Regions from separate parts of the Bacillus coreaensis genome, predicted to be linked through region 2. Evidence: riboswitches for the same ligand, from Rfam matches in the RefSeq annotation. Region 2 holds a riboswitch; each other region holds the start of a gene.

Region 1 (10,847 bases), on a different contig from region 2:
TTTACCCCTGCAAAAATCATGTCGCATACCTATTGTGTTGACGAAAATCAGTGGAAACAAGCCATTTCAGCAGTTAAACCATCCACATATATAGGTCCATACAAGGATTGTAATAGATCAACGGATCATAGCCATTATCAACATATAAATCAACTTCATGAACAATCCCGATATATTCGGCAATATCCACAGCCACTATACGGTCACCATTATCAGCAATATTCGGGTTAATAGATGTAAATTAATGCAATTCTAGACATGTGAAACCATGATTTTTCATTTTAAAAATAAAAATAGGCCCATTCACATTGAATAGGCCTCTTTAACTATTATTTTTGTTTATAATATGTGATTGCCAATGCAAATGCTAAGACCGTTCCCTTTACAATGTCCATTGCGTAGTAAGGGACAGACATCATCACAAGGCCGTTTGCTAAAATCCCGATCAACACAGCACCTACGAAGGTTCCGAATGCATTTGGCTTACCGGCACCTAAAACGGAAAAACCGATAAAAGCAGCTGCTACAGAATCCATTAAGTAAGGGGCACCTGAGTTGATTTCAGATGTCATAACCCGTGAAGCTAAGACAATTCCTCCAATCGCGGCAAAAAGCGCCGATAGCAGGTAGGCTGCAACTTTGTATTTATTTACCGGTATTCCTGATAGTCTTGCTGCTTCTTTATTTCCCCCGATCACATACATGTATCTTCCGTGTTTCGTGTACGTTAAAAAGATATGAACCACTACAACGACAACGACCATGATCAAAATAATCCACGGTACCTGGCCGATTTTCGAAAAAAACGGACTAATCAGACCTTCTGCCATGGTTCCATCAGGCAACACCATGTTTTGTGAAACAGTCGCTCCCTTTGTATAGGTCAATGCCGTTCCTTGAATAATGAACATGGTTGCAAGCGTCATTAACATATCAGGAATCCGCATTTTTACAATCATAATGGAATTCAATATCCCTACAATTAATGCAGCAGCAATTGCCGAGATAATGGCTACAAAGGTATTTTGTGAAAACCAGACAAACATGGAAATAACGATTGCATTTGATAAGGAGGCCACCGATCCAACGGAAAGATCGAAGCCATCAACCGTTAAACTGATGGTAATTCCGATTGCAATGATGGTTACAATTGAAATGGAACGCAGAATATTTACAATATTATTTCCCTGGATAAAGGCTGGATTGGCCAATGAAAATATGATAATGAGTGCAATGATCGTAATAATCGTTCCATATTTATAAAAAAACTGGAAAAGATCAAATGACGTTTTTACCGGGGTCTGTTTCTTTGCTGTTATGTTTGTCTCCATCTTACCTACCCCCTGTTGAATAGAATAATAGTTCTTCTTCATTTGTTGAGTTTGTTTCTAGTTCCTTCACTGACTTTCCATCATAAAGAACATAAACCCGATTCGTAATTCCCATGATCTCAGAAGCTTCAGATGATGCATAAATAATGGCCTTTCCACGGCTTGCAAGCTCAGCAATTAGGTTAAAAATATCCTTTTTTGCGCCAACGTCTACACCTTTAGTTGGCTCATCAAAAATATAGACATCAGCCTCGGCTACCAGCCACTTTCCAATGGCAACCTTTTGTTGATTACCACCAGAAAGATTTTGAACCTTTGTTTCTTCTGACGGTGTCTTTATTCCCAGACGGTTGATCATTGCTTTTGCAACTAACTTTTCTTTTTTACGATCCAAGAAATTAAATTCCTTTGAAAAACGTCGTAAATTCGCTACAGTTAAATTTGATTCAACCGATTCATATACAAGAATACCTTCTTTTCGGCGCTCTTCAGGGACCAAGGCAAGTCCATTCTTAACCGCTTCATATGGATTTTTAACGCTAACCCTTTTTCCGTTCACCTTGACTTCTCCTGCTATTAATTCGCCTTCAGCCCCGAACAGGGCTTTACAGAACTCGGTCTTACCGGCACCTACAAGCCCGGCGATTCCCACAATCTCTCCTGCTCTGACATTCATGCTGAAATCTTTAATCTTATCTCTAACTGTAAGTCCTTTTACTTCAAGGAATGTGTCTCCAATGGTCATGAATTTATCAGGAAACTGTTCACCGAGTTTTTGACCAAGCATATGCTCCACTACTTTGTTTTGGGTGGTATCCGAAATTCTCTGTCTCTCGACTACTTCCCCATTTCTCATAATCGTAATGTCATCACAAATCTCAAAAATCTCTGGTAGTCGGTGCGATATAAAAATAATTCCAACATCACGTCTCTTTAATTCTTTTACTATACGAAATAATTCATTTGTTTCTGTATGACTAAGAGGTGCTGTCGGCTCATCCAAAATGAGAAATTTACATTCTTTCGACACTGCTCTAGCGATCAAAACCATTTGTTTTTCTGCCAATGTCAATTCACTTACTAGTTTTTTAGTAGGAAGAGTCAAATTCATTTCTACTAGGATGGCGGCCGCTTTCGAATGCAGGCTTTTCCAATTGACCCATTGCTTCTTTCCCATGTTATGGACCGTATCCATTAACATGATATTTTCAGCAACCGTTAAGTTGGGGATCAGAGCTGTATCCACTTCCTGATATACAATTTGAATTCCAGAATCCATGGCACTTTTTGGAGAACGAATGGTCATAGGTTGTCCATTCATTGTGATTTCACCAGTATAGTGGCCATATGCCCCTGCAAGAACCTTCATCAACGTTGATTTCCCAGCACCATTGGCTCCGATTAAGGCATGAGTTCTCCCGCTTTCAACTGAAAAATCCACCTCATTTAATGCTTTAACACCCGGAAATTCAATTGAGACATTCTTCATCTTTAAAGTGGTCATGATGTCACTGTCCTTTCAAAGAAACACTCTCTTTTTCTTTTTAAAAAGAGAGTGTCTATCTACAAGTCCCTTACTTCTTATAATGTTCCTTTAGTGTCTTCATCCAGTCTTCCTCAAATTCTGATGATTGGCCCCATCCTTCAATGATTTCAGTTAGATTGACCATATTAACAGGATCTTTTGATTTTTGAAGGTCTTCTTGAGAGATTAGTGAAGCTTCCAAATCATACGTTTGTGGTGTTTCCTCTCCTGCTAATTTCTTTGCGAGTATTCTCATATTTACTGAACCTATCAACTTAGGATCAACAGCTGCGGTATATCTCCAAGCACTGCCTTCTCTTTGAATTTCCTGCAAATCAGCATTTGAAACATCGATTCCATAGATTTTCACTTCTTCTCTGCCAGCTTCTTTTAACGCACGAGCTGCACCGATAGCAAAAGCATCCCATGTTGCAAAAATCGCATCAAGTTCACCCTTAGGGTATTTATTTAACATTGCGGCAACGGCATTTTGGGTTTGAACACTAGTGTCAGCTGCTGCTACCCCAAAGCGCTCCACTTCTTTTATTCCAGGATTATTTGCTAAAACCTCTTCATAAACCTTATTTCGTCTAACCATAGGTGGGAATCCGTCCACCCATAGGTAAGCAATATTGGCTTCACCTTTTGTTTCTTTTACTAATTGGTCCAATGATAGAGTAGCTAATGCTTCATCATCCTGTGATACTAGAGTGACACCATCAACACTAGTTAAATTTGCATTCGAGTCAAATGCGACTACACTCTTTCCTGCGTCAACAATTTTCTGTATGTCATTCACGGTAGCATCATCGTCACCGTGAGAAATAATAAATCCATCATAATCTTGAGTTAACGCTTGGTTAAGCGCATCATGAAATTTCGCTGTATCTCCATTTGCAGTAAATACATCCACTTGGAATCCTAATGCTTCACCTTCTTGTTTTGCACCAGCTAAGAATTGAGCTGTGTGATCGTCTCCACCAATTTTACGAATAACTTTGATTTTCGGTTGGTCCCCATTTGCAAAGCGGTCAGGTACACCTTCAATCGGTGTGTTCGATCCTGTTGCTTCCTTTGTTTCTCCCCCTGTTGCACAGCCTGTAAGCAAAAGTGTTGCAGCGATCGCTGATACAAATGCACTTCTTAAAAAGTTCTTCTTCATGATTCTTTCTCCCCTTTTTGTTTTTTGTCTTCTTACCAACGTTGCTCTTAGGAGAGTTTTTATAAAATATAAAAAACCTCTCCAGAAAAGAGAGGTTTCATCACAAAATAAGGACTACTCCTCTCTTATCTCTCAAAACAATTTCTTGTTTTGCAGGATTTAGCACCAATTCCATATGGAACGGTTGCTGGGCGTCATCGGGCCAGTCCCTCTGCCACTCTTGATAAGAGAACGTATTTTATTCATTTACTTTAATAAAGTATAAAACTTAATTTAATATTCTATTAACAAAATGTCAATAGTATTTTCTAAATATTATTAATAGGTGTATTTTTCCAAAGATAGCTACAATAGATTCTTCGTATGTATTAAGCCCATCAAAAGGTCCACTTTACTCTAATAAAGATTATCACCGTCTCCGACAAATTGGTGAACTTTAGCGGAATTGAAAGCTATAATTAACACAAACATAATTAGGTGAATTCGTTATGATGTGATACACTTTATCTACCATTTGATTTACTTGCTTACATTGTGCCCCACTCACTCAGTGAGTGGGGATCCTTGTATATAAAAAGAAAAAAACAGACTCTAAAAAGAGCCTGCTTAGTTTGTTTTTATTATTAAGCTTTACGCACGTTAGCTGCTTGAGCTCCACGTTGACCTTGCTCAACGTCAAAAGTAACTGCTTGACCTTCGTCTAAAGATTTAAAACCTTCGCCTTGGATAGCTGAGAAATGAACGAATACGTCTTCTCCGGCTTCACGCTCAATAAATCCGAAACCTTTTTCTGCGTTAAACCATTTTACTTTACCTTGTTCCATTTTGTTTCCTCCTGCTGTGTGCTTTACACACAATGTGTTACTATCCTTGGACTCAGTGATCATCAAGACGAAAAGTTAATCTTATACTATCCTTTACACCGAACAAAAATAATTCTTCTAAAGTTTAACATTTTTTATAAGTATTTGCAAGAACATATCCTCAGTATCCTGCAGGTTACGAGAAAAGCAAACTAAAAAACCTAAATACGTCTAAATAGGAATGTCTATAAAAGGCATTTATACATCAAAACGATTTTTAACATCTTACATACTTGCGTTTGAAACCAAGCTTCCCTCTATCCATTTCTTTTTGAATACTTTCGTATGCGTTTAGTAAACTGCTTTTTTTATTGTCCCGTTTAACTTCTACGATTCCTATTTCCTTTGAGGTCTCAACCGCCTTTTCATGTTGCGGCAAATAGGAAATCCCTACGGTGTATACAAAATTATTCATAGCGGATTTAGTTCGTTCTGGCGAATTATGAATCGTATTTTTTATCATATCAAGCATATTGGAAATCTTACTTTCGGAAAATTCCTTGTCTTTGCGATTTCCTAAAAGCCAGCAGTAGCAACTCCACCCAGCTGACATTCTCAACTCGTCACCACTTGCAATCCATTTATCCGCCACTTCTTGTGCAATATCTGACTCTGATAAAGTGACTGCCACCACGTAATCAGACAGCATATAAAAATACGCTCCGTCCATCCAACGATCAAAATCAGATTCAGTCATAGCTTTCGGGTCTGCAATAATGCCTGCAAAGTACATTGCATCGTAGTTACCTGTGGCATATAGCTCATCAGCTAGTTCTTGATTTATTTTTATTTTCTTTGCAATTGGTTTCATAGCACCTGTAGCCACGCCAAACAGGGGCTCGTGTGCACCATTGGAAATATACATTTTTTTCGTTCGTTCCTTACCAAGAGCTTCAAGTTCCTGCATCACTGTTTCAAAATCCATAGCTATGTACGTCCTTCCTTTATTTTCATCCATTTCATTATAACCATTACCTGCAGCTAAAAATAAACATTAATTAATATGATCTTATCGTATATTTTTGTGCGAGCCGTCACAGGAGGGCATTTTTTGAGATAGTCCACAAGTGCAATCCTTTAAGCCCTTTCCACTGAAAATTTTCTCCATACAATTTTCAATCCTTGACACTCGAGTTTTTGATTGTTTGGGTTGAGAAAAATAAAGAATGTATGCTCTTTGTCGTCCCGGTGTCAATGCCTCAAATGCAGTTTTCAAGTCTGGTGTTTCTTCGAATTTATTTTGAAGTTCTTCAGGAATGATGAATTCTGTATGCTTTTTTAAATCCACTTCCAAACCCGCTTTTTCAACTTCAATAGCTGCATGGATATACGCTTTCAAAACGGGTTCTAGTTCCACTATTTCTTGAAGACTGGTGAACCGAATCTGGCGCGCTGCCTGTACATTCTCGGTTTGTTGGACAAGAATTCCATGGGGATCTTTTAATAAGGAACCTTTGTGAAACAGAAGCGCACAATATTCTTTAAATCCATGAATTAATACGACATTTTTGTTATTAAACGTGTAACAAGGATGCATCCATTTAAATTCTTCGGTCAGATCACAGTCAAGAACAATATGTCTCAACCTCTCAGATTCTTCCTTCCATTTTTTAGTCTTACTTAAATAATCATCAACCTTAGGATTCAGTTTACCAATTGCCATGTTGTTCTCTCCCTATATAAAAATTAGTTTCACAATGGAAGATTTAGTTGCCATGATACCCCAAAGCGATCATTTAGCCAACCAAACCTTTGACTAAAACCATAATCACCAATTGGCATAAGTGCTTGTCCACCCTCGATCAGTTTGTGATAAACGTTGTTTATTTCTTCTTCAGTATCACATGTAACAAAAATTGAGAAGGATGGAGTAAATGTAAACTGATGCTTTAAATTACTATCTATACACATAAATTCTTGCCCTTTTAAAGAAAAAGTAGCCTGCATTACCGTTCCTTCATCTCCAGATTCATTCGCTCCATAGCGAACAATACTTGTAATTTCTGATTCCTCAATAATAGATATGTAATAATTCATAGCTTCTTCTGCTTTGCCATCTTGAAACATTAAGAATGGTGTAACTTTTCCCATTAAGTTCAGCTCCTCAAATTAGAAATATTAATATTTCTCTACAGCCAAGTTTGATTAATTATTATTCTTAAGGCAAAAAAATGATGATACCTGAAAGATATCATCATTTTAATTATCTGGGAAGGTTTTAATGACTTTAACTTGTGTTCCTGGATAATAGTGCCCTAAAATATCTTTGTAGGATTTTCCCTTCTCTGCCATTTCGTTTGCACCCCATTGACTCATACCAACTCCATGACCATGACCTTTGCCACTTACTTTGTAAGAAGTTGGATTCATTTCAAACGAACTTACTAAATAACTTCTAAAATGACCTCCACCTATCATTGGTCGAATTTTTTTTAATTCAACATGATCCAATGAGACTTTTTCAAAAATAATGGTTCCATCAATCAACCTTCTCATAAATTCGATTTGAATCGAGCCTATCATCGACCTTTGTGATTCGTTTTTAACCTTATCGATAGCAAAAAAAGGAATACTTAAAATTTTTATGTCACCTTCATATCCATTTCTATTAAGCCATTTTTTAATAGATACGCTAATTTTTCCATCTTTCTCCTTTAATTCATTCCAACCCTTCGATCTGATTTCATCCAAATCTATTTGTGTTTTATGTAATGTAAACTCCCAAGGTTGAACGGGGTCATATGGATCTTGTTTGACTGGGAAATACGGACTTGCATTGCCACCCCATACATTTTTATTACTTTCCGTTATTCCACCATTACTCGCAGAATAAAAAGCACTTATAGGTTTTTCTTGAAAAGTAATGATTTCTCCTTTCGTATCATTTACAGCTCTTTTTGTTTTATTGAATTGATTATACCCTCCGTAGACTTGATATTGAATGGTGTCGTCTAGTTTGGGAGTCTTATGGGTGATGGTATAAGTACGAGCAGCTAACGTTTGTGCTTTTAAGGCCTCTATATTCCATTCGGGAAACACTTCAAATGGAACAACACCCTGTAAGTAATCCTCTAATAGTATTTGATTAACTGGTCTAATGTTTTTTCCTTCTATATTAAATTCTACCGCACCCATATAAGGCCTGCCATTAATGTAGATTAGATGCTTTTCATCATAAGAATCAGGATATAAAATGAACGGGCTAGCTATTTCCGTTGTTGACTCACCACAAGTGAGAAACATTTCCCCACCCTTAAATGATAGTGTATATTCAACCCCTTCCGTTATCATCAATGCTGGATCTAATGTTGAATAAGCTCCTTTTATGTGAAATGGTAATTTAGAGGTGTCTCCGATATAATTTCTTAATTTCACTGAAATCATCTCTTCGGCTTGCACTTCATTAGGTAACATTAGTAAAAAAACTGTGAAAATCATTAGAATTAAAGTTTTCATACTCATATTATTTATAATGTGTAAACTGATTATTCCTGAAGCTCCATTCTACAAAGGGATGCTTTTATAATTCTTTTTGATTAACATTTAGTTCAACTAAATTACCATCTGGATCAGCACAGAAAATTTGTGCAAAACCACTTTTTCCGTATGGTTTTTCAAGGAGTTCCACTTTATTCTGTTTTAACCACGTAAGTGTGTCATAGTAGTTCTCGACTCTCAGGGCAAAGTGACCTTCTCTGCTGGATAAGCTTTTATCCTGCCGAATCGTCTGTGAAAAAGGATCGACGATCAAGTGGAGTTGCTGTCCCTCTATTTCAAACCATGCACCTGAAAAATCAAAGTCTGGCCGTGGTATTTCTTTTAAACATAAAACTTTCCCATAGAAATCTTTTGCTCTTTCCAAATCTGAAACAGTAAGACTTACATGATGTAGACTTTTATATTTAATCAAAACATTCACCTCTTTCTATTCAACTGAATTATTTTTATCTTACTCAACAAACCCCCTTTATGGAAGTGAGTCCAAACCATCCACCCACCTGCTATTCTTCAAGGTTTGCTGAAAAGTCATAAAGTAAATATTTTATTTAAAGATAAAAAAAACACAAAAAAAAAACGCTCAATAAGCGTTTTTTACTTTGTTATATTACGCGCCTTAGAGGATTCGAACCTCTGACCGTACGCTTAGAAGGCGTATGCTCTATCCAGCTGAGCTAAAGGCGCATATATAGACTGGCGGAGAAGGAGGGATTTGAACCCTCGCGCCGGTTACCCGACCTACACCCTTAGCAGGGGCGCCTCTTCAGCCTCTTGAGTACTTCCCCATAGACATAAAAATGGCTCCGCAGGTAGGACTCGAACCTACGACCGATCGGTTAACAGCCGATTGCTCTACCACTGAGCTACTGCGGAACATTGAAATATTATTCTGCTATCGTAAAAAATCTGGTGGGCCTAAATGGACTCGAACCATCGACCTCACGCTTATCAGGCGTGCGCTCTAACCAGCTGAGCTATAGGCCCCTTATTTGGAGCGGGTGATGAGAATCGAACTCACGACATCAGCTTGGAAGGCTGAGGTTTTACCATTAAACTACACCCGCAAATATTAAATTGGAGGCAACACCCGGATTTGAACCGGGGATAAAGGTTTTGCAGACCTCTGCCTTACCACTTGGCTATGCTGCCATGACTGGGCTAGCTGGATTCGAACCAACGCATGACGGAGTCAAAGTCCGTTGCCTTACCGCTTGGCTATAGCCCATTGATTAAACTTCATGTAATTCTTCCCCGAATTCTCTGCAAGAATCCGCACACCAAGAGGATATTTTGGAAATTTCACTTCAGGAAATTTATGAAATATCGTCGACTACAAGGTATAAAAGAAATACAAATTTTATTAAGATGGGGCGACTGATGGGAATCGAACCCACGAATGTCGGAACCACAATCCGATGCGTTAACCACTTCGCCACAACCGCCATGATGGTGGAGGGGGACGGATTCGAACCGCCGAACCCAAGGGAGCGGATTTACAGTCCGCCGCGTTTAGCCACTTCGCTACCCCTCCAGATTGGAATTAAATGTGCAATAAAATTAATGGTGGCTCAGGACGGAATCGAACCGCCGACACAAGGATTTTCAGTCCTTTGCTCTACCGACTGAGCTACTGAGCCATATTTACTTAAAATGGCGGTCCCGACCGGGATCGAACCGGCGATCTCCTGCGTGACAGGCAGGCATGTTAACCGCTACACCACGGGACCAAAGTCTTTTCAAGTTCCCTTGAAGCAACTTAATTGCGGGGACAGGATTTGAACCTGCGACCTTCGGGTTATGAGCCCGACGAGCTACCAGACTGCTCCACCCCGCGACAATATTATTTTAAAAAAATGGAGGAGGTAGAGGGATTCGAACCCCCGCGCGGTTTGACCCGCCTGTCGGTTTTCAAGACCGATCCCTTCAGCCAGACTTGGGTATACCTCCGTATCTTTGGTAGCGGCGGAGGGGATCGAACCCCCGACCTCACGGGTATGAACCGTACGCTCTAGCCAGCTGAGCTACACCGCCAAAAAAATTATTGAAGATTATTTTCACTACACTACGATCTGTAAAAAATATTGGTGGAGCCTAGCGGGATCGAACCGCTGACCTCCTGCGTGCAAGGCAGGCGCTCTCCCAGCTGAGCTAAGGCCCCATAATAAAGTTAGATGGTCGGGAAGACAGGATTCGAACCTGCGACCCCTTGGTCCCAAACCAAGTGCTCTACCAAGCTGAGCTACTCCCCGATTATAACTAATTTGGCGCGCCCGAAAGGAGTCGAACCCATAACCTTCTGATCCGTAGTCAGACGCTCTATCCAATTGAGCTACGGGCGCATGTATTATAATGTTAATTATATTAGTGTGTTAAGGACAGCTATTTTGCTTTACAATCTATGGAAGGATATTTTACTTCGTAAAAATCCTTGGTGCCGAGGACCGGAATCGAACCGGTACGGTAGTCAC
Region 2 (10,847 bases):
GACGTCTTTTGCACCCTCTGTTTGTAGGAAACTAATCGGTTTATGACCATTAAAGCCTATCGCTCCATATGCAAAATCATGAACAACACAAATCTCGTGCTCTTTGGCAAGCGCGACTGTATCCTCGAAAAAATTAGCATTTGCTATTGCGCCTGTCGGGTTATTCGGATAATTTAAGAACATAAGCTTTGCCTTTTCTAGCTCGCTATCTGATAGAGCCGTATAATCAGGAAGAAAATGATTTTCTTCTTTCAATGGCATGGTAATCATTTCTGCTTGTGCAAGAGCTACCCCCGACCAATAGTCAGGATAACCCGGATCAGGGACGAGAACATGTTCACCTGGATTTAATAGGCATTGTGGGATTTCAACAAGCCCAGCTTTTCCTCCAAAAAGGATGGCAACTTCTTTTTCTGGATTGATATCTACGTTATATTCTCTTTTATAAAATGTCGCAGCCGCCTCTTTTAATGACGCGAAGCCTTGGAAGGGAGAGTATTTGTGATTATTCGGATTCTCTGCAGCCACTTGCAGGGCTTTTACGATATGTGAAGCTGTCGGTTGATCAGGGTTTCCCTGACCCAGGTTTATCACATCATGACCATCTCTGATCTGCTTATTTACTTTTGCAACAAGTGAAGCGAAGAATTGTTTAGGTAAGCTTTTTAATAATTTTGATTGAGGATATATCATCATTTTTCCACCTACTTTATATTTTCGGGCAATTGGCAATTTTTATATTGAAAAACTAGTCACAAATGTATATCGTAAATGACAACTTGTAAAGTATTTTTACTATTTTTTTTTTAGAAAAGGTGGTTTCTTATGAGAGTTTCTTGTATTCAGATGGACATAAGCTTTGGAAATGTAGAAGAAAACTTTCAAAAAGCGGAAAGATTAATAGAGTCAGCCATGGCTGAAAAACCTGACTTAGTCATCCTTCCAGAACTGTGGACGACAGGCTATGACTTAACCCGACTCGATGTTCTTGCAGATGTGGAAGCAAAAAAGAGCATTGAATTTTTGCAAAAATTAGCTAAACAACATCGTGTGCATATTGTTGGTGGCTCTGTTGCTTCTCAAGAAAACAACGGTGTGTATAACAAATTGCTTGTCATAAATAACGAAGGTGAACTTGTTTCCACATACAGCAAAGCGCATCTTTTTAAACTAATGAACGAGCATGAACATCTTCAATCTGGAAGTACAAAAGGCATATTTGCGCTCGACAATCACTTATTTGCAGGATTGATATGCTATGATATTCGCTTTCCTGAATGGATTCGGGCTCATACGACAGAAGGAGCGGAGACCATCGTGGTGGTTGCTGAGTGGCCTCTCCCTCGTTTGAACCATTGGAGATCTTTATTAATTGCTAGAGCGATTGAAAATCAATGTTTTGTCATAGCATGTAATCGTTCTGGCTCAGATCCTGACAATGTGTTTGCTGGTCATTCTTTGATTATTAATCCTTGGGGGGAAGTAATTGCAGAGGGAGACGAATATGAATCCATTGTTACTGGTCTAATTGATTTAGCAGAAGTGAAGAAAGTCCGTAACATGATTCCGATATTTTCAGACCGCCGGACAGACTTATATTAAAAACTATTGACAACTTTAACACTATGCTGATATGATTCTCATCAGTAAATATTAACTGAAAATTACATCTCTTATCAAGAGTAGGCAGAGGGATTTGGCCCGATGAAGCCCAGCAACCGACCGTAATTCCATTGTGAAATGGGGCGCTATCGATTTAGCGCCGGATAATATCCGTAAGGCACGGTGCTAATTCCAACAGAAAGAAATTTCCTTTCTGGTAGATAAGAGGTTTGTTGACTACAGCCTCAAACCTCTTTCTAGCAGAAAGAGGTTTTTTTATGCAATAGGAGGATAATCATTATGTCAACAGTAGTACAAGAAACTTATCAACCATTAACAGAAGAAACAGCCATCTCACTAGCAAAAGAGAGAAATTTATTCTCCGAAAATAGTACTCTATCGTGTACAGAAATAGGAGATGGAAATTTAAATTTAGTTTTTCATATTAAAGATCAAGATCAAAAAGGCATCATTATAAAACAAGCTCTTCCATATGCAAAAGTAGTAGGAGAATCATGGCCCCTCACTTTAAAACGAGCAACGATAGAAGCAGAAGCATTAAAACTATTTAAAAAGCACGCTCCTGAATTTGTTCCTGAAGTGTATTATACGAACGAAGTGTTAGCAATAACGATTATGGAAGATTTATCTCATTTAACTATCGCTAGAAAAGGGTTAATTGATGGAAACGAGTATCCCCTGCTTGCAAGTCATCTTGGAACATACTTAGCCAATACAACTTTTTTCACATCGGAGTTTGGTTTGGATAAAGGTCAAAAGAAAGAGCTTGTTAGAAAATTTATTAACCCAGAATTATGTAAAATTACTGAGGACCTCATTTTCTCAGATCCTTACTTTGATGCAGAGACAAATGATTTTGAACCACAGCTTACTTCAACAGTTGAAAAACTATGGAAGGATACAGATTTAAAACTTCAAGTAGCGTTACTGAGAAAAAGCTTTTTAACCGAAGCTGAAGCACTTTTACATGGTGATCTTCATACAGGCAGCTTATTTGTGTCGAAGGAAGAAACAAAAGTAATTGACCCAGAATTTGCATACTTTGGTCCTGTAGGTTTTGATATGGGTCAAGTAATTGCAAATTTATTGTTCCAAGCTATTGCCTTCGAAGAAAAATCACATGCGGTATACTCACATGTAAGAACGTTCTGGAATGTGTATGAAAATCAATTTTCAGTCCTATGGGAACAAGACAATTTAGAACCATTTGCCCGTATTGACGGTTTCCTTTCTTCTACTCTACAAAAATACTTTCAGGATGCGGTTGGATTTGCTGGGTGTGAACTTATAAGAAGAACAATCGGTCTTGCCCATGTTGCGGACTTGGATGGTCTTTCGGATGAAAAGGAACGAATTGCTGCGAAAGAAAAATCTTTAGCGTTAGGAAGAACATTAATTCTTAAGCGTAATGAATTCACATCCATTGAAGAGTTAGTTACATTTTTACACACAAAAAAATACGAGTAGAAGGAATTCTCTACTCGTATTCTTACTATTGTTTAAAGCCAGCTCCTTCTAGTGTAAGGAGCTTTTCCTTTATATCTGTACGCGTTCCTGCATAGCCAGTTAGCTTTTTATTTTTCCCAATAACTCTATGACATGGAATAATAATAGGAAGACGGTTCGCTTTATTCGCCTGTCCGATCGCACGAACGGCTTTACTATTCCCTATCTTTTCTGCTACTTCCTGATAGCTGTATGTTGTTCCAAATGGAATCGAGTGTAGGACCTTCCAAACAGAGCATTGAAACTCAGTTCCTTCCATCTGAAGTGGTAAATCAAAACCCTTTCTTCTCTTTGAAAAGTAGTCCTCCATTTGCTGCACCGCTTCTTGTACTAGTTCATTTTCAAGTGAAAGGATCAACTGATGACCATTTTCGTGCTTCTGAAAATCCTCTTCTCCAATATGAACGGCCGATACTAGTTCATTTTCTACTACTATATAAATGGTGCCTAACTCCGATTCAACCGTTCCATACAATCTATTCATACATGATTCCACCTTTATTTTCCTACTGGTAAATACACATGAAATACCGTCCCTTTTCCAACTTCACTTTCAACTTTAATCGTCCCCTCGTGCTCTTCTATAATCCGATAAGAAACCATAAGACCTAGGCCTGTTCCCCTCTCTTTGGTCGTATAGAACGGCTGACCAAGCTTTTTCAGTTTTTCCTCCGGTATTCCATAGCCTTCATCCTTTATGGAAATATGTATCCGATCATCAGTTGTTTGATTCATTGAAATCGTAATATATCCGCCGCTCGGCATAACTTCTATGCCATTTTTAATCATGTTAATAAAGACCTTTTTCAGCTGATTAGGTTCACAGATTAATGTTGGTAAATCATCATCGTAATGAAGGAGGAACTGAACATTGTACAAAACAGCTTGTGCACTTAATAGATTGACCGTTTCAGACATAATCTGAGTAATACTATGATCCACAAATTTGATCGCTTGTGGTTTTGCTAATATTAAAAATTCATTTATAATCGCATCAATACGATTCAGTTCTGTTGAGATCACATCAAAGTACATGGAATGCTTTCCTTCACTAGAGTCCTCTAAAAGCTGAATAAAACCTTTCAACGCAGTCATCGGATTACGAATTTCATGGGCAACTCCAGCTGCCAACTGACCGATTACACTAAGGGTATCAGATTTATGAAGATTCGCCTCCATTTCAAGCTTTTCCGTAACATCCCTGAAGGTTGTTAAACTTAGGTTACTTACTACATTTTGCTTCGTAGAATACTCATAATGCAAAGTCTTCCCACTTCTTGTCGTTAATGTTAACGTACCTGTTGCATGACCTTCAAGCATGAGATTTTTCATAACTTCATTTAACTCTTCATCCGGAAAATGACAATTGATCAGTAAATCACGCATTGTTTTTCCGACAACTTCATATTTATTTGCTTTCAAGTACTTTTCACCGGCAGGGTTCACATCAATAATTCTTTGATTTTCATCCCATAATAACATTCCGTCAAGAGAACCTTCAAAAATTTTCCGGAATTTTTGCTCACTCTCTCTTAACTTTTTTTCCATTTGATACCGTTCAGTCACATTTCTAAAAATGGTCATATGATATCCATCAACGACAAAAAGCTTGGTTGAAAACTCCAGATATTTCATTTGACCATTGTACATTTGAAATAGTAATTCGTCTCGAATGGAACCCCTTCTGTTTAAGTCCTGTATGATGGTATGATATTTTTCATCCTTTTCGTACACAAAAGCATCAATTGGATATTGCTTTAATATATTAAGGCTACATTCAAATAAGCGACAGGCTGCATCGTTTGCGTCAATGATACTCATATTTTCATTCCAAAATATAATCGCATCAAGAGATTCTATAAAAAATGATTTAAATAGATCCTCAATTGGTATCTCTATATTATTTTTATTCATTTGATTGATTCGCATATTCTCCATACCTACACTTGAAAGGAACGTATTCACGGTATCTCTCCTTAAAAAGGACTTCTTAATTATGAATTCTACACTATTCCTAAAACTCCTCTATAGGAAAAAAGAACGCTTTCTGATGAATGCGTTCTTTTTCATTTTTTCACAGTTCTATATCTTAAAATTAGAAACCATCGCATTTAACTGGTCTGCAAGTTGAGATAATGATTGGATATTGTCTGATATCCCTTCCATAGACTCGTTCGTTTGAAGTACGGAGGCGCTTGTTTCTTCAATTCCTGCTGCCGATTCTTGTGAAACAGACACAATTGATTCAATAGACTTATTCATATATATCGTTTGTGAGGAAATTTCATCCAAGCTCGTAGATATCTCTTTAACATGTGTGGACATCTCATTCACCGAATGATAAATTCGATTAAACGTCTCACCAGTAACATTAATTTGCTGTGTACCTCTCTCCACTTGATCATACCCGTCCTTTAAGGAGTTCACCACGTCATTTGATTCCACTTGAATGCCATTCACGATATTAGTAATATCTCCTACTGAAAGAGTTACTTGTTCTGCTAATTTACGAACCTCATCTGCAACAACTGCAAACCCTCTTCCATGTTCGCCTGCCCTCGCCGCCTCAATGGCTGCATTTAATGCAAGTAGATTGGTTTGCGATGCAATATCTTGTATTACTTTCACAAGCGAGTTAATCTTCTTTGTTCTCTCATTTAATCCTTGAACCTTTTCCACAGAAGAATTCATAATCTCATTAATCGTCTTCATCTGTGCCTGAGATTTCTGCATTAAATCATGACCTTGATTGGTCAAGCTTAGTACATGATTAGAGGAATCTTTTATCACTGTCCCACTATTGGTTGCCTGATCTACCTTTGTTAAGTAAACATCCATCATTTCTGCCAGCGTTGAAGAAGAGTGCGCTTGCTCTTCGGCTCCTGCAGATAATTCCTCCATAGTAGAGGCCACCTGCTGGCTAGCTGCCTTTACTTCCAAAGAAGCAAGTGTTAATTCACCACTCCTGTCATTTACCGCCGAAGAAACAGCACTAATCTCTTGAATCATGGATTGTAGCTGGTTTTTCATCGTGTCTATCGCTTTACTTAAATCTGTAATTTCATCTTTGTCACTTGTCTGAATCAATTCAACATCTAGATTTCCATTTGAAATTTCATTTGCAACTTCCACTATTGAATTTAATCTACTTGAGATTGCTCTTGATACAAGAAGAATAGTAATAACACCTATTGCAGCAGATACGATAATAGAAATAACTAGCACCACCAACACAGTGGTTAAACTAGCTTTTGCAGTTGAAACTGAATTGGAGGATTCCTTTTTTAATTCTTCCGAAAGATCATTAAGTCTTACGACTGTCTCATAAACAATATTATCTACCTGCAACTTACCAAGACGGTACTTATACTCGTTCCCTGCTTGCAGTTCGGTAACAATTACATCGGTAAAAAGATCGGTGATTTTCTGATCATTTTTACCAATTTCTGAGAAGATTGTTTGGGTTTTTTCTGATTGTAAAGCTGGTTGAATTTCTTTTTTCAGATGATCAAATTCCTTTGATATCTCGTTAAACTGATCAACATGTCTAGTTTTTGTATCAACTATGTAAGTACCAATCATGCTATTCTTTTGATGAAAAATAGCACTAGCTTCAGAGATCATGACTGCCTTTTCGCCAGCTGCCTTTACATTCTCCATTTGTTTGTTTGCTAATGTTAAAAGGGTAAATGATATGGTTGTTGAGGCAGTAAACAAAATAAGCATTAACACAAGAGCTGCTCCGTATTTTTGCCCTAGTCTTAATGAATCCCACCTACTTTTAAGAGGAAATCTTGAAGGAAATTGAAAACTATATCTATTCCTATTATTACTTGATGTCCTTTTTCGCTTTAATAAACTTAAGAGTCGATTTTTTACCCTAAACATGTTATACTCCCCCGTTTGTCCTGTTCTTGTTAGATAATCTTACAAGTCTATTTTCCTATATATAGTTACTTTTACTCATTATAATAAAGAAATTTTGAATTTGAAATACAAATTGTAAAAATATTTCGAACCTAAAAGTAAAAGGAGCAAAGTAGTTAACTTTGCTCCTCCCTATTATAATAATGGATTTTCGTGCTTTGCCTTCAGACGTTGCCATCTCGCTTCAATTTCCTTACCAAAATCATCAAGCATTGGTTTGTTTTCTTCTTTCAGTAAGTGTTTGGTTTTACCCATGTAGGCTAACCAATCTGACAAAGGGATACGCTTTTTCTTATCTTCCGGATTGTACGTAATGGTCGTTTCCCTTTGTTCCACTTCATATAGAGGAAAGAAACATGAATTTACAGCTGCTTCCATAATAGTTTGACCAAATCTTTCCTCAGACTTCCAGTTTAATGGGCAAGTAATTAAGATCTTTCCATAAACCGTTCCCACGTTTTGGGCATACCACTGAGCTTTTGCCGCTTTTTTAATCAAGTCTTGTGGAAATGCTTCCGTACCAGTAAACACATACGGAATATTTGTAGAAGCCATTATTTGTGCTGTATCTTTATGATGGAATGCCTTTCCTTGCTGTGCTTTCCCTACATTGGTTGTGCTCGTCATATGACCCATTGGAGTAGAATATGACATTTGTGACCCAGTATTCATATACCCTTCATTATCATACTCAAGCATAATTAGTTTATGATTTCTTAGGGCCGTTCCAATTGCAGAACCCATACCAATGTCCATCCCACCATCACCAGTAATCATCACATATGTGACATCATCTGAAACCGATACTTCTCCTCTTTCCTTTAACTCTAAAAATGCTTCAAGTGTACCAGATAGAGTTGCAGGGCCATTTTGGAATAAATTATGAATCATGGTTTGCTTATGTGATGAATGTGGATATGCAGTTGTGACAACATATGCACAGCCTGTTTGGAATAAAACCACCACATCTCCTTCTATCCCTTTAAAGAATAGCTCGAGTCCTGGGAAGATGCCACAACCAGGACACGCACCATGTCCTGATGCTAGTCTCTTTGGCTTTGTCGTCAAAGCACGTAAAGGCGGAATTTTCACCTTAAGCTTTTTCGTTTCTTCATCTTGTTTCACTTCAATTAATCCCGTTTTAAATGCATCACCATACTGAGGTTCAATAACTGGTTTCAGCACATGTTCAACTTCACCAGGTAGATGACCATAATAATCAAACGCCTTTTCAACATAGCCTTTTTCCTTTGCATCAAGTGCAAGTTTAAAGAACTCCGCCGCATCATCCGCGTAAAAATCCTTGCCTCCAAGTCCGAACACACGACTTAATACAAGGGTTTGATTTTCTTTATCCTCCTGTAAAGCAGATTTCACCTCATGAGTAAGGTTTGGTCCGTTTGCACCATATGAATCTGCTCGTTCCCCAATAAGGAGTGCTTTTATATTTTTCAGTGCCACACGAATCTGTTCAGATGGGAATGGCCGAATAATATTCGGACTGATTACTCCAGCTTTTATTCCTTTAGCGCGGAGCTGGTCTACTACATCCTTTGCAGATTCTGCCGCAGAATTTAATAAGAATAAAGCAACTTCTGCATCCTCCATTCCGTACAGGTCAAGTACGGGATATTCCCTACCTGAAATTTTTTTGTACTGCTCTGCTACCTCTTTAAAAACATCGCCTGCCGCATACATTGCTTCGGATTGCTGGAAATGATTGTTTAATAGATCATCACCATTCATATGAGCTCCGATCGTGACTGGTTTTTTCGGATCTCGAGCAAAATGATACTCAGTTGGGCATTCTCCTACAAAATCTTGTACTACTTTTCGATCTTTAAAATAGTTTACCTTACGCTTTTGATGAGAAGTAAAGAAGCCATCATAAGCGACAATCACCGGTAATCTAACCTTTGAATGCTCAGCTATTTTTAGAGCCATTATGTTCATATCGTATACTGCCTGAGGCGTTCTTGCCGTTAATATCACCCAACCCGTATTTAACGCAAAATATAAATCAGAGTGATCTCCTCTTATATCTAACGGTCCACTAATAGATCTAGTAACCAGATTCATAACCATCGGGAATCTGGTGCCAGATTGTACCGGGAGCTGTTCAAGCATATACATTAATCCATTTGCACTTGTAGCATTAAACACACGTGCACCTGTCACAGCTGCTCCGTAACAAATACCCGCAGAACCATGCTCTCCATCCGCTGCAATCAATTTAATATTATGTTCTCCACGAGCTTTCATCTGATCTAAATACTGTGCCACCTCTGTTGATGGGGTAATCGGAAAGTATCCCATTAAATGATAGTTGATTTGAGCTGCTGCCATTGCGGCCATTTCATTCCCAGATTCAAATGTAGCTAATTGTTCAGGCAAACCCATTGCTTGTAATTCTTTTTCTAAAGTTGCCATTACCTTACACCCCCTACAAATGGAAAATATTGTTTTACTGAATGTTCTTTTGCATAACCAATCATTTCTCGAAGGTCATTTAATGCTTCTGTCGGACAAGCCTCAACACACTTCAAGCAACCTTTACAATATTGATAGTCAATCCCCTTAAGGAAGGTCTGTTTTCGGCCTCGTTTATCTTCTCCTTCTTCCCAAACGAAGCAGTAGTCAGGACAAACTGTATCGCAAGCAGCACAATTGATACATTTTTCTTGGTGGAATTCTGGAACAAATCCTTGTCTAGAGCCACTTAAATCCTTCAAAATACTATTCGCTTGAGAAATCATTACTCCCCCAATAGCCTGTGTGTTATATCCGAGCTGGGGTACAGGTCTAGTAAAGGATCTTCCTTCTGCATGTTCTGGTACCTCGTAAGTTTTGAATTGCACATCATTGTATCCACGATCAAATGTACGAATATTCGGTTCAACTAAGTGTGGATATTTCTTTTCAAACGTTTTTCGAATCACATCCCTCATGGAATCAGGATTTAAAAAACTACATATGCGGAATAAGGCACCTAGCATAGCAGTATTCACTTTTGTCTTTTCTTCTACGGCAATGCCAAGTGCATCAACGATGGCCAATGTACCATAGTTTAGTTTCAAGTCTTTTTTTACGTCATCAAAACCTCTTGTTGAATTAACCAATACAATACCGTCACCAGTTAAACCACTTACCACATCAACCGTTTTATATAAAGCCTCATGAAAAACCCCAATTACATGAGGCTGCTCTATTGGACTATGGTCTCTAATGGCGACTTCAGCATCGCAAAACCGGATAAAGCTTTTTACTGGTGATCCTTTCTTTTCTGATCCATAAGAAGAAAAGTTTGAACCATTCAATCCGTGCCCAAGCACCCCAGATTCAGCTAACATTTTTCCGGCTAAGTTCGCACCTAATCCTCCGATAGATTCCAATCGGATTTCAAAAAAACCTAACTCATTTTTAACAGGTAAAATTGACATAAGCTCCCCCCAAAACGAAATGTAATTGTTTAAATTTTAAGGCAATGGGCCATTTTACGCTGTGATAAATATCAAACAATTGCTATATTTTTATGAAACAGCTACATTTTTTTATGATATTCCCTCTATAATTAAGAGAAATCCGTTATATAACAGATAAAACAATGTACTATTACAGAAGCAAAAGCGGGTTGGCAAAAAGTGTCAGGTTTTATGACTAGAAAAAGAGGGTAAGAAATAGTAGACTTTCGGAAGGAGGATAAGATGAAAAAACGAGACTACTACTTTGATAATGCAAAATTTATTTTAATCTTTTTTGTTGTGTTTGGTCACTTAATCCAATCGTTCATT
Region 3 (10,847 bases), on a different contig from region 2:
TCGTGAAGAATTGTCAGAGCAGGTTCGTGCTCTTAATGAATTAAAGAAATTAGCTGCTAGCTACGGATTCGATATTTCTAAGCCGGCTACTACAGCTACTGAAGCTTTCCAATGGTTATACTTCGGATACTTGGCAGCTATTAAAGAACAAAACGGAGCTGCAATGAGCCTTGGACGCGTTTCAACTTTCTTAGATATTTATATTGAAAGAGATTTAGAAAACGGTGTACTTACTGAGCAAGAGGCTCAAGAATTGGTTGACCACTTCGTAATGAAGCTACGTCTTGTAAAATTTGCTCGTACTCCTGATTATAACGAACTATTTAGTGGAGACCCAACTTGGGTAACAGAGTCTATCGGTGGTGTAGCAAATGACGGACGTGCATTAGTAACGAAAAACTCTTTCCGTTTCTTGCATACTCTTACTAACCTTGGACCGGCACCAGAACCAAACTTAACAGTACTTTGGTCAACTCGCCTTCCAGAAGGCTTCAAAAAGTTCTGTGCGAAAATGTCAATCGAAACAAGTTCAATTCAATATGAAAACGACGATATTATGCGCCCAGAATGGGGAGACGATTACGGAATTGCTTGCTGTGTATCAGCTATGGAAATTGGTAAGCAAATGCAGTTTTTCGGTGCTCGTGCAAACCTTGCAAAAGCACTTCTATATGCAATTAATGGCGGTAAAGACGAAAAACATAAACTACAAGTAGCACCAGAATTCTCCCCTATTACTTCTGAAGTTCTAAACTATGAAGAAGTGATGGCGAAATTTGATTCTACAATGGATTGGTTAGCTGGTCTTTACATTAATACACTAAACATCATTCACTATATGCATGATAAGTATAGCTATGAAAGAATTGAGATGGCTCTTCATGATACAAATATTCTTCGTACAATGGCAACAGGTATTGCTGGACTAAGTGTTGTTGCTGACTCATTAAGTGCGATTAAATACGCTCAAGTTCGTCCAATTCGTGATGAAAACGGTATAGCTGTTGACTTTGAAATTGAAGGCGACTTCCCTAAATACGGAAACAATGATGATCGTGTGGACAGCATCGCTGTTGATTTAGTTGAGCGTTTCATGAAAAAGCTTAAAAAGCACGAAACGTATAGAAACTCTATGACTACTATGTCTATTTTAACAATCACTTCTAACGTTGTGTACGGTAAGAAAACAGGTAACACACCTGATGGTCGTCGCGCTGGTGAGCCATTTGCTCCTGGTGCAAACCCAATGCACGGTCGTGATACAAAAGGAACTCTAGCTTCTCTTGCATCTGTTGCTAAGCTTCCTTATGCGTACTCATTAGACGGTATTTCTAACACTTTCTCCATCGTACCAAAAGCATTAGGGAAAGATGAAGACAGCCGTGAAAATAACCTTGTAAGTATTCTTGATGGCTACTCAGTTAAGCAAGGACATCACTTAAACGTAAACGTATTTAATCGTGAAACATTGCTTGATGCTATGGAGCACCCAGAAGAATACCCACAGTTAACAATTCGTGTATCAGGTTACGCAGTTAACTTTATTAAGTTAACAAGAGAACAACAAATGGATGTTATTAACAGAACATTCCATGGATCACTTTAAAAAACTGATGTAGGGAGAGTGTAAACATCTCCCTACCTGATAATTGAGAGGAGTTTTTCATCATGAACGGAAACATTCATTCAATCGAAACATTTGGAACAGTAGACGGACCTGGAATTCGCTATGTCGTATTTACACAAGGCTGCTTGCTTCGTTGCCAATTTTGTCATAATGCGGATACTTGGGAAATCGGAACTGGAAAACAGATGTCTGTTTCCGAAATCATCGATGATTTAAAAACATACTTACCTTTTATCGAGTCATCAGGTGGTGGAATTACTGTTAGTGGTGGTGAACCGCTTCTACAAATTCCCTTTTTAATTGAACTCTTTAAAGAATGTAAAAAGCTCGGGATTCACACAACTATTGATTCTTCCGGCGGCTGTTTCTCACACGCGGAACACTTTCAAGCTAACCTGAAGGAATTGTTACAATACACAGACTTAATTTTACTTGATATCAAGCATATTGATCGAAAGAAGCATATCTCCTTAACTGGTATGGCTAATGAGCATATTCTAGAATTTGCACAATTCTTATCTGCTCAAAATATTCCCGTATGGATACGCCACGTACTTGTACCAACCATCTCAAATGATCGTGACGATCTAAAAAAACTTGGTGAATTCATCGGTGCACTTACTAATGTTAAGAAGGTTGAAGTACTTCCCTATCATGAGCTCGGAGTATACAAATGGGAAGCTCTTGGAATGGAGTACCCATTAAAAGGTATTCAACCACCAAGTGATGAAGAAGCCCAAGAGGCTCTTGAGCTTTTAACTGCTACAGTAAAATATGCATAATGAAAATGGGGAGCAAATTATTTGCTCCCCATTTTTTTACTTCCACCAATTATCAAACATCGTTGTCGGCGGGCGTCGTTTATGTTCCGTTATGAGATATCTCTGTTCAATTTTCTCCGCTACCTCGTTCGCCACTTCTTTTCCTTCAAGAAAATCATCCAGTTCCTCGTACGTAATTCCGAGTTCCGTCTCATCTGCTTGACCAGGCTTTTGATCCAATAAATCAGCTGTTGGGACTTTTAAATATAGACGTTCACTTGCACCGAGTTCTTTCAGTAGCTCTCGGCCTTGTCTTTTCGACAGTCCAGACAGAGGAAGCAAGTCCGCTCCCCCGTCTCCATACTTTGTAAAAAAACCTGTAACGGCTTCAGCTGCATGGTCTGTACCAACGACAAGTAAGCCTTCCTGCCCTCCGATGGCATATTGTGCAATCATTCTCATTCTCGCTTTGACGTTCCCTTTATGATAGTCGCGTAACGGCTCTCCTGCCGTTTTTTGATCATATTCAAACTTTACTGCATCCACTGCTTCCTTAATATTAAAAACAAATTCCTCATCCGGCTGTATGAACTTAAGGGAGCTTTGAGCATCTTCTTCATCTTGCTGAATACCATATGGTAAACGTACAGCGATAAACTTACATTCATAGCCTTCTTGTCTTAACTCTTCGACTGCTAATTGGGATAATCGACCAGCTAGTGTACTGTCTTGTCCCCCACTGATTCCCAATACTAAACCTTTTGCGTTTGTTTTCTTCACATATGCCTTTAAAAAAGCAATGCGATCGTTCACCTCTTGGTGAGCGTCAATAGAAGGCTTCACATGTAACTCATTTATTATAAGGTTTTGTATGTTCCTCAACTCTTCTCCTCCTTATCTTATATTCTGAGATTTAATATTAGCCTTAATCTCTGCTATATTTCTCATTTTGTTATCCCAACATTTTTGACTTAAATCCACTGGGTATTCCTCTGGGTTTAGCGCTCTTGTATATTCCTCCCAAAGCTGTTTGAGATTTTCTTTTGCATAATTCTGCATTTGAACTAAACTTGGTACCTCATATACTTGCTCTCCGTTAATAAAGATATCCTCGTGGAGATCCTTTGCTGTGAAATTCGTAATGAATTTACTGATATAGGTGTGGACTGGATGGAACATTTTAATTCTAGACTCCGCTTCTGGATGTTCCTCATCCAATGTAATATAATCTCCTTCAGATTTATGATTTTCATTATTAATAATCCGATATACCCTCTTTAGACCTGGGGTAGATACCTTCTCAGGATTACCACTAATTTTAATTGTATCAACAAGCTCTCCATTTTCACCCTCAATGGCCACGAGCTTATAAACAGCACCTAACGCGGCTTGGTCATAAGCTGTGATTAGCTTTGTACCTACTCCCCACGTATCAATCATAGCTCCCTGAGCTTTTAAGTTAATGATGGTGTACTCATCAAGATCGTTTGAAGCAATAATTTTCGTTTCCGTGAATCCAGCTTCGTCAAGCATTTCACGAGCTTTTTTTGAAAGATACGCAAGGTCTCCACTATCGAGACGAATACCAAGAAAATTAATTTTATCACCAAGTTCTTTAGCAACTTTGATCGCATTTGGTACACCTGATCTTAGTGTGTCGTAAGTATCTACTAGAAACACACAGTCCTTATGTCTTCGAGCATATTTATGAAATGCAATATACTCATCCTTATAGGCTTGGACCAAAGAGTGAGCATGGGTGCCAGCTACAGGTATGCCAAACATCTTTCCTGCACGAACATTAGAGGTAGCCTGGAAACCTCCAATAAAAGCTGCTCTTGTACCCCAAATAGCCGCATCCATTTCTTGAGCTCTTCTAGTACCAAACTCCATTCCCACTCCATCACCGATCACTTGTTTAATCCTCGATGCCTTCGTTGCAATTAACGTTTGATAATTTATGATATTAAGCAGTGCCGTTTCAATTAGCTGAGCCTCTGCTAAAGGAGCTTCCACTCTTAATAACGGCTCATTCCCAAAAGCAATTTCCCCTTCGACCATTGAACGGATATTTCCTGTAAAGGTTAACGTTTTTAAATAATCAAGAAAATCCTGCTTATATTGAGCGACCTCGCTTAAATATTCAATATCACTATCTGTAAACCGAAATCCTCTTATGTAATCAATGACCCTTTCTAAGCCTGCAAAAATAGCGTAGCCATTTCCAAAAGGCAAATTTCTAAAATATAAGTCAAATACTGCTTTCTTGTTGTGTATCCCATCCTCCCAATAAGTTTCTGCCATATTGATTTGGTATAAATCCGTATGTAAGGTCAAGCTATCGTCTGGATAGTCACGTTTCATTACTAAAATCTCCTTAACTTCAAAAATGCATTTTAACCTATCATAGCGAAACTACCTTTAAATGTCACGATTTTAAGTAAATTGTCAAAATAAATCCTTATTATCTTCGTATTTGCGCAGGAGTTTATGATTTACTATACTTATAAGGAGAACATTCAAAAGAAGTGAGGTGATTTCGATGGATGAGATTCTATTTGACTTAACAAATTTTTCAACAATGTATACCATTTATGCTTCTGTCGTGATCAGCCTGATCCTTCGATTGGTTTGGATTTGGAACATTGAGTTCCAATTTCTTGATACCGTTTGTTCCTCAACCGATCTAAGCTCGGAACATAGACAACTTGTTTATGAGCGAACATACTCTCACCAACTACACCCTGCACTAGTCTGGATATTTCGATACATTAGACGAAAAGTTGCAGGCAGTGATGATACAGATAGCACCTTTCCTCCTTCAGCCAGATAAAACAAAATGATACGGAGGAAAGATAAATGAGTGAATTTTTTCAAACAGTATTTGTAAACACATTCTCAAACGCCATCCATACCATTGCGATTTTTTTTAACGGAAGCTTCGGTTTATCGATTATATTTCTTACATTAATTGTTCGCCTTCTGCTCATGCCGCTTATGCTTAAGCAGTATAAAGGTCAGCAGCAGATGAAAGAAAAAATGGAGGCACTAAAGCCTGAATTAGATGGTATCCAGGCAAAAATAAAGAAAACAAAAGATAGTAAAGAGCAACAAAAACTGCAGCAAGAAATGATGGGTTTATACCAAAAACACGGAGTAAACCCGTTAGCGATGGGGTGTCTACCCATGCTCATTCAAATGCCTATTTTAATGGGATTTTATTACGCGATTCGAGAATCTCACGAAATTGCAACCCACTCATTTTTATGGTTCAACTTAGGCGAGTCAGATATTTGGATTACTGCAATTGCTGGTATTGTGTATTATTTACAATTCAAAGTGTCTATGTCTAACATAAGTGGTCAACAACAGCAGCAAATGAAGTTCATGGGTCTCCTTTCACCTATTATGATTGTCATGTTTTCATTTAATGCACCTGCTGCTTTACCTCTCTATTGGGCAGTTGGGGGTACTTTCCTCATTATCCAAACACTAATAGGAAAAAAATTATACCAAACACCTGCACCAACACTTTCAGCTAATACAGAAAAAGCATAGTTAAAAGGGTCTGCTCTAATAAGAGCAGACCCTCTTTTATGCCATCATAAATCCAATTGAAGCTAGGACAATTCCTAACCCGTAGCTCAATATCAAATATAGGACGAATGCTTTATGTTCTTTTGATTGCCAAAGCTGTATCAGTTCAAGTTTGAATGTAGAGAATGTAGTAAAAGCACCCATAAATCCAACTCCTAAAAAGGAGTAAACGTCCCCTCTTATCCCCTTACCTACCAACAAACCTAAAAGTAATGAACCTATTGCATTAATAAAGAGTGTACCAATAGGAATGGAAACGTTTATGTACTTTTTCGCAAGTAGACCAATAATATATCTAGCATTTGCTCCAATAAACCCACCTGCAGCGATTAGTATGAAATTCATTGAACAGCCACCCTTTTCTGCCCTATTTGGAAGCCGCCAAATGCACAGACAAGGCCACCTATCATACTTATAAATACATAACAAATAGCTAGAAGATATTGTCCCTCTTGTAAAAGCGAGCTAAGTTCCACACTTAAGGTAGAGAAAGTCGTAAAAGAACCAATTAACCCCGTCCCAATAGCAGCTGCTAAGTCATCAGGGAGCTTTTTTGATAGCAACAGTCTAGAAGTAAACCAACCAAGTGCAAATGCTCCTAACAAATTGGCAAGTAATGTTCCTAAAAATGGTAACCATTTTCCATTAATGGCTAACATATTGTAATAAATACTATATCTCAACACACTTCCAATGGAGCCACCGATACCTACAAATAATAACCTCATAATAATATTCACCCTATTAATTAGAAAAATGACAGATTAAAAGAAAATACTGTTAGCTACCCTGCTAACAGTATTATGTAGTCTGATGTTAAGCTTCTTTAAAATAATCCTTGTAATAGCCGCCGACTTTTCCACTATTATCTATAATAAAGTAAAATTCTTCTGTTTCATTTTTTACTTCGTACACATTTCCTGGTGTTAATTTATTATCTACAATATATTTTTCAGCTTTTGTGTGAACACAAGTTACCTTTTTTATTGTTTCTGACTCTGACCATTTTAGATGAATCACTACAGTCACTCCTTTTACATTATCTATCTTATTATAGAAAGGAAGTAACTACTTAGCAACTTTTTCTAAAAAATGCTTCTTTAAAGGCTTGATTCGAAAATTTCTTTTTGTCACTTTTCGAACTTTGTTTTCTTCAAAGGTAAAAAATTCACCTGTTAAGATATTTTTTAAAGTGATATAACTAATTTCACATATTGTATCTAATCTAATAAACTCTAGATAGTTGTATTGTCGATTATTATACACCAGCTCATAATAGCCATTTTCTCGATTCCCACTCATATTCTGACCCACTTTCTTAAGTTGGTGATATTAAGTGTTTACCACAATGGATACTCGTATTAAACCGATGTACAATAAAAAAGTTAACTATTGCTTGATTTTTTTAGACGATCAAGTTCTTTTAGTAGATATTGATAATACCTTTCACTCAATCTTCCTTTGGCCCCTCTAAGAATTTCGGTCGAATAATGGTCGGGGGGTGACACTTCGGGCATTTTGTTATACACATGGAATGTCAAAACATCCTTTAATATTTCTCCATCGATGTCCACATCTACAAAGGTAGGGCGATACCATCCTCCATAGAACCCCTCTCTACCAAATAAATACTCGACCCCTTCATATGGAGTTAAGTAAACTACCCCTTCGGTTTCACCACCATCTTCTACAATATCTGCTCTTCCGCCATCACTTACTCTGAAAAGATATTTCATGGAGTATCCCTTTAAAACGGCAGCACCGACGAGATTTTTAAAACAGTGATCTACCCCCGCTTTTCGGAATCGTTCATCATCCATACATGAACCATATGCAAAGTAATATACTTGTTCAGGACGATTTTTCATGAATCTATGTAACTTCCAATCTCCGTGGGTGATTTTTTCAGCCTTGCTTGATTCATCCACATTCACATACACGAGCGCTACTTTAGTGCCTTTATCAGTATGAACGGTAACATTTGTTCTGTCATACAAATTAGACTCTTTACCCTCTTCATAATCCTCCAATGCGTCAAGCTGAGGTAAAAGGTTTTTACTAACTTCATATAACTCTCCATGCACCTTACCGGAATCATTGAGTTCTAGTGTAGGATAACCGTTACCTGTATCAAAAAGCTCACCGTTTACCCATGCCTGTTCAGCGATACAAGTAGCTTCTCTGATTAATCTGTGATTCGTTTCATGTCTTCTTAATGTACCATAAACAAAAAGTGTAATCGTATCCATCCTTCTCCCCCATCGTACAAACTATTTACCATATTTTATCATGAAAAAAATCATTACGTGAAAATCCTGTAACAGAATATTAATAATTTTATGGCAGTAAATCTAGAGTTTTGGGTTTTCAAATGGATTAAAACCCGATACAATGATAAAAAGCTAGAAAATTCAGTCCATTTTAAGGAGGCTTGCAAATGAAGATTATGAGTAATGAAATGTTAGTTGTCTCGTATCGGAATGCATTGAAGTCAGGTGAGGATAAAGAATGGGCGAAGTTTTTGAAGAAGGAAATTGAGAAAAGAAATTTGAAACCGACAATTAAATCATAGGACACAACCACCGGCACCCAAGTGCCGGTGGTTTTATTTATCCTCGAAAATAAACAAGACGGGTTTCCCCGTCTATAACTGATTGATCATATTTAAGTAAAGTTGTTGCGGTGGTTGACTGGAGAGACGTTTCTCCTTTTGAGCTGATTCATTCATTTCTCTCATTTCAAGAGGAAAATCCACGTGACCACCTACAGGATAACCTTGAAGACCCTCACCTGATATAAACAATTCAATTCCATCCTCGGTAACAAAAAAGGCGTCTTCACTCAACATATACCGATGATGACATCTGCTTTTCGTTTGCATGAATTTCCCTCCACTTTTTGTTCTCAAACTTATTATATATTAAATGTTCTGAATATTCATATAGTAAATTTTAGGAAATTGTGAACAAAATTGTCGTTAATTTGTAAAAAAGATTGACACTTAGCGATTTACTGTAGTAAAGTTAGAAAAAATTAAATGTTTTGATTTCTTATCAAGAGAGGTCGAGGGTCTGGCCCTATGAAGCCTCAGCAACCATCAATTTTTTGAAAAGGTGCTAATTCCAGCAAGTATTTTACTTGGAAGATAAGAAGAATGGCTCATGTTGATAACAAAGTCTTCTTCTTAGAGAGAAGGCTTTTTTTTATTATTAGGATGTTGGGAGAGACTAAAATGTACAAAAATGAAACAAAGGTAGCGCAGATCGGAAACAGAAGTGAAACTCAAACTGGGACAGTAAACCCACCTGTATACTTTTCGACAGCTTATCGACACGAAGGAATAGGCCAATCAACTGGATTTGATTATATTCGAACAGGTAATCCAACAAGAAAACTTGTAGAGGCAGCAATTGCTGATTTAGAAGGCGGTGACCAAGGATTTGCCTGTAGTTCCGGAATGGCTGCAATCACTACCATTCTTGCACTCTTTGAATCTGGCGACGAATGGATTGTATCAAGAGATTTATACGGTGGAACCTATCGAATTCTAGAGCAAGGATTTAAAAAATGGGGACTTTCAAGTACGTATGTACAAACTCATGATGTGAGCATTATCGAACAGGCTATTACAGAAAAAACGAAAGCCATATTCATTGAAACACCAACCAATCCTCTAATGGAAGAAACGGATATTCAAGCGGTTGCTGAACTAGCGAAGAAATATAATATTTTATTAATTGTCGACAATACGTTTTACACTCCATTACTTCAAAGACCGATTGAGCTTGGAGCTGATATTGTCATTCATAGTGCTACCAAATACTTAGGTGGACATAATGATGTGCTAGCTGGCTTGATCGTCGGGAAAGGAAAAGAGGTTTGTGAACAGCTTGGATTCCACCACAACTCTATTGGAGCTGTTTTAAGTCCGTTTGACTCTTGGCTTCTTATTCGTGGGATGAAGACTTTAGCACTTAGAATGAAACAGCATGAAAAAAATGCAAGCGAACTTGCAAGCTTCTTAAAGAATCATGAAAATGTAGTAGATGTTCTTTACCCAGGCCGCGGCGGCATGCTATCCTTCCGAATAAAAAAAGAAGAGTGGGTTAATTCATTTTTACAAAATCTTAAGCTTATTACGTTTGCAGAAAGTCTTGGGGGTGTAGAAAGCTTCATTACATACCCAGCTACACAGACACACGCGGATATTCCGGAAGAAATTCGTTTTTCAATAGGCGTTTGTAATCGCCTGCTTCGTTTCTCTGTTGGTATTGAAGACGTGGAGGATTTAATTAAAGATATTGACCAAGCTCTTACTCGTTTAAGTTCGGAGGCATAAAAATGACAAAAGAACACAATTTCTCATTTGAAACAAAACTACTTCATAATGAACATAAATTTGATCCAACAAACGGTGCTGTTTCCGTTCCTATTCAACATGCATCCACCTTCCATCAGCATAGCGTCGATGAGTTTGGAAAATACGACTATGGTCGAAGTGCGAATCCAACTCGCGAAGCTTTTGAAACAGTCATTGCTAACCTTGAAGAAGGTACAAACGGATATGCCTTTTCATCAGGTATGGCAGCCATTTCGACTGCGTTTCTCCTTCTCTCTCAAGGAGATCATGTGGTGATCACAGAAGACGTGTATGGTGGGACCTACAGAATGGTGACGGAAGTTCTTTCGCGTTTTGGAATCGAGCACACATTTGTTGATATGACGGACCTCACAGAAGTTAAACAGGCGATTCGTCCGAATACAAAGGTTTTCTATGTAGAAACTCCTTCCAATCCCCTTTTAAAGGTGACAGATATCCGAGCCATTAGTGACATTGCTAAAAGTGTTGGAGCTTTAACCTT

Evidence for each region. A riboswitch is a leader RNA that binds a small molecule or an ion and turns the genes downstream of it on or off. The one in region 2 is predicted to bind S-adenosylmethionine.
Region 1: it holds a riboswitch for S-adenosylmethionine, as region 2 does, so the genes downstream of both, ACQ5H4_RS21755 (sugar ABC transporter substrate-binding protein) here and mtnK (S-methyl-5-thioribose kinase) in region 2, are expected to answer to the same signal.
Region 3: it holds a riboswitch for S-adenosylmethionine, as region 2 does, so the genes downstream of both, ACQ5H4_RS02375 (methionine biosynthesis PLP-dependent protein) here and mtnK (S-methyl-5-thioribose kinase) in region 2, are expected to answer to the same signal.

The regions. Positions count from the first base shown of each region.
Region 1 covers NZ_JBOCCY010000023.1:1,276-12,122, reverse strand. The annotation lists gene ACQ5H4_RS21770 (cupin domain-containing protein) at 1-231, shown strand, start outside; gene ACQ5H4_RS21765 (ABC transporter permease) at 330-1,331, opposite strand; gene ACQ5H4_RS21760 (sugar ABC transporter ATP-binding protein) at 1,333-2,835, opposite strand; gene ACQ5H4_RS21755 (sugar ABC transporter substrate-binding protein) at 2,906-4,018, opposite strand; SAM riboswitch class I at 4,141-4,248, opposite strand; gene ACQ5H4_RS21750 (cold-shock protein) at 4,642-4,842, opposite strand; gene ACQ5H4_RS21745 (DNA alkylation repair protein) at 5,099-5,806, opposite strand; gene ACQ5H4_RS21740 (YdeI/OmpD-associated family protein) at 5,891-6,544, opposite strand; gene ACQ5H4_RS21735 (VOC family protein) at 6,574-6,972, opposite strand; gene ACQ5H4_RS21730 (SpoIID/LytB domain-containing protein) at 7,081-8,265, opposite strand; gene ACQ5H4_RS21725 (VOC family protein) at 8,402-8,791, opposite strand; tRNA gene ACQ5H4_RS21720 (tRNA-Arg) at 8,990-9,063, opposite strand; tRNA gene ACQ5H4_RS21715 (tRNA-Ser) at 9,074-9,164, opposite strand; tRNA gene ACQ5H4_RS21710 (tRNA-Asn) at 9,178-9,252, opposite strand; tRNA gene ACQ5H4_RS21705 (tRNA-Ile) at 9,287-9,363, opposite strand; tRNA gene ACQ5H4_RS21700 (tRNA-Gly) at 9,370-9,443, opposite strand; tRNA gene ACQ5H4_RS21695 (tRNA-Cys) at 9,455-9,528, opposite strand; tRNA gene ACQ5H4_RS21690 (tRNA-Gln) at 9,533-9,604, opposite strand; tRNA gene ACQ5H4_RS21685 (tRNA-His) at 9,746-9,821, opposite strand; tRNA gene ACQ5H4_RS21680 (tRNA-Tyr) at 9,827-9,910, opposite strand; tRNA gene ACQ5H4_RS21675 (tRNA-Phe) at 9,941-10,016, opposite strand; tRNA gene ACQ5H4_RS21670 (tRNA-Asp) at 10,031-10,106, opposite strand; tRNA gene ACQ5H4_RS21665 (tRNA-Met) at 10,140-10,213, opposite strand; tRNA gene ACQ5H4_RS21660 (tRNA-Ser) at 10,234-10,326, opposite strand; tRNA gene ACQ5H4_RS21655 (tRNA-Met) at 10,334-10,410, opposite strand; tRNA gene ACQ5H4_RS21650 (tRNA-Ala) at 10,462-10,537, opposite strand; tRNA gene ACQ5H4_RS21645 (tRNA-Pro) at 10,552-10,628, opposite strand; tRNA gene ACQ5H4_RS21640 (tRNA-Arg) at 10,642-10,718, opposite strand; tRNA gene ACQ5H4_RS21635 (tRNA-Leu) at 10,809-10,847, opposite strand, start outside.
Region 2 covers NZ_JBOCCY010000002.1:161,188-172,034, reverse strand. The annotation lists gene ACQ5H4_RS04025 (pyridoxal phosphate-dependent aminotransferase) at 1-696, opposite strand, end outside; gene ACQ5H4_RS04020 (carbon-nitrogen family hydrolase) at 826-1,602, shown strand; SAM riboswitch class I at 1,671-1,830, shown strand; gene mtnK (S-methyl-5-thioribose kinase) at 1,903-3,090, shown strand; gene ACQ5H4_RS04010 (methylated-DNA--[protein]-cysteine S-methyltransferase) at 3,116-3,613, opposite strand; gene ACQ5H4_RS04005 (PAS domain-containing sensor histidine kinase) at 3,628-5,094, opposite strand; gene ACQ5H4_RS04000 (methyl-accepting chemotaxis protein) at 5,212-7,017, opposite strand; gene ACQ5H4_RS03995 (thiamine pyrophosphate-dependent enzyme) at 7,192-9,486, opposite strand; gene ACQ5H4_RS03990 (2-oxoacid:acceptor oxidoreductase family protein) at 9,486-10,496, opposite strand; gene ACQ5H4_RS03985 (acyltransferase family protein) at 10,761-10,847, shown strand, end outside.
Region 3 covers NZ_JBOCCY010000001.1:452,509-463,355, reverse strand. The annotation lists gene pflB (formate C-acetyltransferase) at 1-1,606, shown strand, start outside; gene pflA (pyruvate formate-lyase-activating protein) at 1,669-2,409, shown strand; gene nadE (NAD(+) synthase) at 2,446-3,270, opposite strand; gene ACQ5H4_RS02425 (nicotinate phosphoribosyltransferase) at 3,283-4,752, opposite strand; gene ACQ5H4_RS02420 (hypothetical protein) at 4,931-5,221, shown strand; gene yidC (membrane protein insertase YidC) at 5,248-5,946, shown strand; gene crcB (fluoride efflux transporter CrcB) at 5,983-6,330, opposite strand; gene crcB (fluoride efflux transporter CrcB) at 6,327-6,713, opposite strand; gene ACQ5H4_RS02400 (DUF6501 family protein) at 6,802-7,005, opposite strand; gene ACQ5H4_RS02395 (hypothetical protein) at 7,054-7,287, opposite strand; gene ACQ5H4_RS02390 (gamma-glutamylcyclotransferase family protein) at 7,371-8,234, opposite strand; gene sda (sporulation histidine kinase inhibitor Sda) at 8,423-8,557, shown strand; gene ACQ5H4_RS02380 (hypothetical protein) at 8,630-8,866, opposite strand; SAM riboswitch class I at 9,033-9,137, shown strand; gene ACQ5H4_RS02375 (methionine biosynthesis PLP-dependent protein) at 9,218-10,324, shown strand; gene metC (cystathionine beta-lyase) at 10,327-10,847, shown strand, end outside.